Regions from separate parts of the Bacillus sp. z50 genome, predicted to be linked through region 2. Evidence: riboswitches for the same ligand, from Rfam matches in the RefSeq annotation. Region 2 holds a riboswitch; the other holds the start of a gene.
The links. Region 2 has a riboswitch for glycine ahead of gcvT (glycine cleavage system aminomethyltransferase GcvT). Riboswitches for the same ligand answer to the same signal wherever they lie in the genome.
Positions count from the first base shown of each region.

Region 1: it holds a riboswitch for glycine, as region 2 does, so the genes downstream of both, AC4G3N_RS14805 (amino acid permease) here and gcvT (glycine cleavage system aminomethyltransferase GcvT) in region 2, are expected to answer to the same signal.

Region 1 is NZ_JBZFQL010000005.1:124,602-128,029, forward strand. Features, by position in the region: gene AC4G3N_RS14800 (DMT family transporter) at 1-568, shown strand, start outside; glycine riboswitch at 1,080-1,157, shown strand; gene AC4G3N_RS14805 (amino acid permease) at 1,330-2,676, shown strand; gene adhP (alcohol dehydrogenase AdhP) at 2,799-3,428, opposite strand, start outside.
Region 2 is NZ_JBZFQL010000001.1:1,002,176-1,005,603, forward strand. Features, by position in the region: gene gcvPA (aminomethyl-transferring glycine dehydrogenase subunit GcvPA) at 1-801, opposite strand, end outside; gene gcvT (glycine cleavage system aminomethyltransferase GcvT) at 798-1,916, opposite strand; glycine riboswitch at 2,093-2,184, opposite strand; glycine riboswitch at 2,188-2,278, opposite strand; gene AC4G3N_RS04725 (DEAD/DEAH box helicase) at 2,742-3,428, shown strand, end outside.

The DNA.
Region 1 (3,428 bases), on a different contig from region 2:
AAGTATCATTGAAGTACTTGGGATTATCATTATCACTCTTGGGATTGTGGGAATTGCCGTTCTGGAAAAAAGAGCAGAAGATGAAGTTCGTCGACTGAATTCCGAGCATATCGATAAAAAATACCAAATTGGTTTCTTGGCTATTATCTTCCCAATTTTATATTGCATTATTGATGGACTTGCTACATTTGCGGATGCCATCTATCTGGATGAATTGAATCTAATCAGCGAAAATTCAGCTTTACTTGCGTATGAATATACCTTTTTCCTATGCGCTGCCGTATGTTTTATCTATCTTCGCTTTATAAAGAAGGAATCCTTCCATGTATTTAAAGAGCGCGATAAAGGGATAGCAGCTATTTTGGAAACGATTGGTCAATTTTTCTACGTATTTGCCATGGCATCAGGCTATGCAATTATCGCAGCACCATTGATTGCTTCTTACAGTATCTTTTCAATTATCCTGTCACGAATCTTCCTAAAAGAGAAGCTGACTAAAAAACAATACATGATCATCGCAGTTGTTATCTTCGGTATTATCCTGCTGGGGATAGCGGATGAACTCTAAATTTGAATTTGCCTTTTAATAATGTAGATTAAAGACCAAATCCCTTATGGATTTGGTCTTTTTTTCAGAATGAATTGTGCTACTGCTAAGATAAACATGAAAAAGAGAGCTTTCGATTCTGGCCTTCCCCTTAACCTCACTGCCATGCTTATATATCTGAAGGAATACTCCTCAAGATGTTTAAATTAGTAAACAAAAAAAGAGAGAGACCTAGTACCTTTCTTTACTATTTAATACTTATTGTAATGGTTTATCAGAACTGAAGCTTGTTTAGTATCATTAATTGATTGTTCAAAAGCATATGGGTTAAATATATTTCAAGTAAATCTTGGTCTCTTCCATATGCTTCAACAAATCATTTAATTACATGTACTTAGTTTGACAACATAATAATTTAGTGATAGCATTTTTTCCATAACATTTTTTCAGAATTATGTTAATAAGGTAACATACTCTGATAATTGATAATTTAATATAGCACGCTTTGATCGCTGTGGATAAAACTATGGCGGGAGCAGCTTCTGGAGAGACTGTATTTATACAGCGCCGAAGGATTCACAATCTCAGGCAAAAGGACAGAATGGTAACGATTTTTGTTATTCTTGCCCTTTTAGAGATTGGAGACAACCAATCTCTTTTTTTATTTTCCAATATCAATAGTGAGGTGAGACATAGTATCTAAATCAAGCGAGAAAAATGATAAATATCTATTTTACTAGGTGCCTGTTTTAGACATCTAAGATTAAACGGGGGCATGCAACTTGGCTAAGCAAGAGTTAAAAAGGGATTTAAAAAATCGTCATGTACAATTAATAGCAATTGGGGGCACAATTGGAACCGGCTTATTTTTAGGCTCCGGAAAATCCATTCATTTAGCCGGTCCATCCATCTTATTTTCTTATCTGATTATCGGAGTAGCTCTATTTTTTGTTATGAGAGCACTGGGTGAATTACTTTTATCCAATACAAATCATACATCATTTATCGATTTCGCAGCTGAATATTTGGGTCCATGGGCTGGATTTGTGACTGGCTGGACGTATTGGTTCTGCTGGATTATGACAGCCATGGCTGATATTATCGCTGTTGGTTTATATACACAATACTGGTTTGATATCCCGCAATGGGTGCCTGCCATCATCTGTTTAGTAATTCTATTAGGATTAAATCTATTAACCGTCAAACTGTTTGGTGAGTTGGAATTCTGGTTTGCGATTATTAAAGTCGTCACTATTGTTGCACTAATTGTCGTAGGAATCGTACTGCTTGTGATTGGATTTGAAACAGATAGCGGAACTGTTTCTGTTTCTAACCTTTGGAATCATGGCGGCATGTTCCCGAATGGAATATCAGGGTTCTTACTATCACTGCAAATGGTTGTCTTCTCCTTCGTCGGAGTTGAACTTATTGGTGTATCTGCTGCTGAAACAGCTAATCCACGAAAAAACATTCCATCTGCTATCAACAAAATACCGGTACGGATTTTACTGTTTTATGTAGGTGCCTTATTTGTTATTTTATGCATCAATCCTTGGGATCAATTAAGTGCGACAAGCAGCCCATTTGTAGGTGTCTTCGCCTTAATCGGGATTCCAATGGCGGCAGGTATTATCAACTTTGTTGTATTAACATCGGCAGCCTCTGCTGCAAACAGCGGTTTATTCTCAACCAGCCGGATAATGTACAACTTAAGCAATCATAATGAAGCACCAAAAAAACTTGGCAAATTAAATAAACACCATGTACCGAGCAATGCATTATTAACTTCTACTATTGTAGTTTCTGTCGGTGCACTGCTTAGCAAGCTGATACCAGAGCAGGCCTTTACAATCGTCACAACAATCAGCGCCATCTGTTTCATTTGGGTATGGAGCATTATTTTAATCTCGCATATCAAATATGTAAAAACAAGACCTGATTTAAGAGCTAAATCTACATTCAAAGCTCCATTAACACCAGCTATAAATTATGTAATCCTAGGTATGTTTGCTTTCATACTGATTGTAATGCTCATTGCTGCGGAAACACGCTTAGCAATGCTGCTTACACCATTATGGTTTGTCTTATTGTTCATTTTATATAACTATCATAAAAAGAAGAGATTATGATAATAGAGCAAAAGCAAAAATAATAATGCACTCCAGTTGTTAGATTACACTTAACAATTGGAGTGCATTTTTTTTCTATAGTATTCTGCTTGAGGTTTATTACTTAAGGTTATTGATTGGAATTATTCGTGTTTGTGCATATCGATGACCATACGGCCCTGGATTTTACCTGCTTCCATTTCTTCAAAAATATCATTTACTTCATGCAAGCATCTTGTTTTAACGATTGGCACTACTTTGCCCTCTGCTCCAAATTGGAAAGCCTCTTCTAAATCCTTACGTGTACCAACTAAGGAACCAACGATTTGAATACCATCCAATACGGTTTTCACGATAGCCAAATCCATTGTTTCAGGAGGTAATCCTACTGCAACAACTTTAGCAGTGGCACGAACAGAGTTAACAGCCTGGTTAAAGGCAACTTTGGAAACAGCTGTAACAACTGCAGCATGAGCTCCTCCAACTTTCTCCTGAATCCACTCACCTGCATCTCCATCTGTTAATGGGTTACATACAAGATCTGCTCCTACTTCTTTGGACAATGCCAATTTATCATCATTAATATCCACTGCAATTACTTTTGCATTGAATACATTTTTCGCATATTGGATCGCAAGGTTACCTAATCCACCACAGCCATAGATAGCAATCCATTGACCAGGTTTAATATCAGAAACTTTAATTGCTTTGTAGCAAGTTACCCCTGCACATGTAATACTGCTCGCTTGAGCTGGATCAAGACCTTCAGGTAC
Region 2 (3,428 bases):
GAACGGCTGTGCATCCCCTATGACAATATCTGCACCAAAATCACCCGGCGGTTTCAAGACACCAAGTGAAAGTGGGTTACTTGAAACAATTAACATTCCTTTATGTTCATGAACAATTTGTTCAATTTCAGCTAAGTTTTCGATTCGGCCAAAGAAGTTTGGATATTGAGTAATAAAACCAGCTACCTCATCAGTCATCATACCCGCCAATTGTTCTGTATCCGTCACTCCATTTTTACAGGGGACAACTTCAAGCTCAAGATATTGGCCTTTTGCATAAGTGGATAAAACAGCCCGTGATTCCGGGTGCACTGTCTCTGAAACAAGCAGTTTCTTACGACGTGTATGTCCTGCTGAGAGCATGGCTGCCTCGGCCAGAGCAGTTCCCCCATCATACATGGAGGAGTTCGCCACATCCATTCCGGTCAGTTCACAAATCATCGTTTGAAATTCAAAAATAGCCTGCAATTCTCCCTGGGAAATCTCCGGTTGATACGGTGTATAAGCGGTATAAAACTCTGATCTTGAGATAACGTGATCAACGATGACTGGCATGTAATGGTCATATACTCCCGCTCCAAGAAAAGAACTATGGGTCCTGAGATTGGCATTTTTCTCGGCTAGCTCTGTTAATTCTTTCAGAAGTGCTGATTCAGACTTTGCTTTTTTTAGCTTGTATTCACCCTTAAACCTTACTTTTTCAGGTATATCAGAAAATAAGTCATCGATTGATTCTACACCAATCGCTGTTAACATCTGTTCAGTATCCTGCTCTGTCATTGGTAAATAACGATGCTTCATTTTTTTACTCCTCCTGCCTGAGTGCGTTTATAAAATGGAGTACTAACAATTTTCGCCTTTAATCTTTTTCCCCGTATCTCAACCTCGACTACCTCATCAAGGTTAGCGAATTCTACATTAATCAGGACAAGGCCTACGTTTTTCTTTAAGGTTGGGGATTGTGTTCCAGTGGTCACTTCCCCGATGTTTTCATCCTTAACGAAAACCGGGTACCCATGTCTCGGAATACCGCGGTCAATCATTTCGATTCCGACAAGCTTTCTAGGGGCGCTATTTTCCTTCTGTTCCTTTAAAACTTCCTTACCAATAAAATGTTCTTTATCGGTTTTTACAGCGAACCCAATCCCCGCTTCGATAGGTGTAATCTCTGGAGATAACTCTTGGCCATATAAAGGAAGTTTTGCTTCAAACCGAAGCGTATCTCTTGCCCCAAGTCCACATGGAACCAATCCCTTATCCTTACCGAATTCTAAAAGATCTTTCCAAAGCTTCACTGTATCTTCGCTCTTACAGTACAATTCAAATCCATCTTCACCGGTGTAGCCAGTTCTTGAAACAAGTACACTAATGCCATTTATCATGACATCTTCACGAAAAGCAAAGAAACCAATGGTATTGAGATCTACTTCCTCTGCAAGGTTCTGTAATATATCAGCTGCAAGCGGTCCCTGTAATGCCAATTGCCCTATTTGTTCCGATATATTTTTTAGTTCTACATCTTCGCTCGCATGCTTTTTTAACCACTCAAAATCTTTATCAATATTAGATGCGTTCACAACTAACAAATAATCATCTTCACCTTTTTTATAAATAATCAGGTCATCAACCGTTCCGCCATTCTCATAGCACATAGCAGTATACTGTGCCCGGCCCGTTTTCAGCTTACTGACATCGTTGGTCATCATCAGCTGCAAAAATGGTAAAGACCCAGCACCCTTAATCATGAATTCGCCCATATGTGATACATCAAAGAGGCCTGCTTTTGCACGCACTGATTCATGCTCCTGTTTAATGCCTGAAAATTGGACAGGCAGTTCCCAGCCGCCAAAATCAATTGTTTTTCCTCCATACTCCCTGTACACACTGATCAGCGGAGTCTGCTTTAATTCTCCCATCCTTACCCTCCTAAAAAATTCGATTCGTTTTATACGGATACTCTTGCTTGTTATGCCATTTAAACGATTGCTTGTTAACTTATTAAGTAAAACGCCGCTTTTCCACATTTGACCGAAGCGATATATCCTTCAGCGATCCACGAAAAAAAGGACAGAAACCTCCCTTATTAGGGGGGCTCTGTCCTGATACCTGAAAGTTTACCGCCGGGTAACGTACTTCGGCGTTTCCTCTTGGGTGGCTTCACAATAAAGGAAGCGCTCTCCAGAGATGCGTCCAGCAAGAGTCTCTGTACCTGAGAGATTCATGGATTCACCATTTGCTCCTTCGGTGCCGCAAATACGGTCTCTCCCCTTGCCTTCATTCGCTCATATAATTATGTAAATTGGTCATACTAAACAAAAAGCAAGAGATAAGCCGTTTTCTAAATAGTCTTACATTTATATCCTACCATCAACAATTATCAGGTGGCAACATTTACGTTATCTCGATGAATGATTGGAAACTAAAAAAATATCAGTAACACCTCAGCTTTATTGGGGCAAAAAAATTGTTTAGGCGTCACTGAATAAATTCCTTATAATTTTCTGCCATCCGCATAAAGCATTTAATCAGATTTTAGCCGGAGATTAAACTCCTACTATTGTTTAGAAATTAATGACACCACCTATACCTATATAAGGTAAGAGAATTCTATTGAATTTAGTTAAATTACAATCAAGCATTTATCTAACTAGCTTAAATAAAGAAAGTTGGGATTCACATTGAGTTTAACACCAAAGGTCTATTTTGATGAAGATTGGGAAAAGGAGCTTGAGGAAAAGATTATGGAGGATGGCCCCTGGTGCAGCTACTCCCTTTTTAAACTCGGATTGGATGCCGAAAAGCATAATCTGATTCCAGATTTCAACGGCCTCCTTGCACCAAAGCATTTATCAGGATTTACACCTTTAACCCATCAGCTCGAAGCTGCTACCGAAGTCATCGAAAGAATGAATGGTAAAGCCATATTAGCTGATGAAGTAGGTCTTGGTAAAACAATAGAGGCCGGTCTGATCTTAAAGGAATATATGATTCGGGGCCTGGCAAGCAAAATACTAATACTAGTCCCAGCCTCTCTCGTATCTCAATGGGCACAGGAGCTTAATCAGAAGTTTCACATACCAGCTGTCATATACAGAAAGGGGTATGGGTGGGATTCTGAATGTATAATCACTTCCATAGATACTGCTAAACGAGAGCCTCATCGTTCTGCCATACTCGAACAAACCTATGACATTGTCATCATAGATGAAGCTCACAAGTTAAAAAACAATAAAACCAAAAACTATGAGTTTGTACAAAAAGTCCAGAGAAAGTTCTGTCTACTGTTAACGGCAACCCCTATTCAAAACAAGCTAGAAGAAATTTTTTATCTTGTATCATTGCTTAAGCCAGGGCATTTGGGAAGTTATGCCAAATTTAATGAACGCTTTTCTGCTAAGAAACGTTCATTAAAGGATGATGCTTATTTG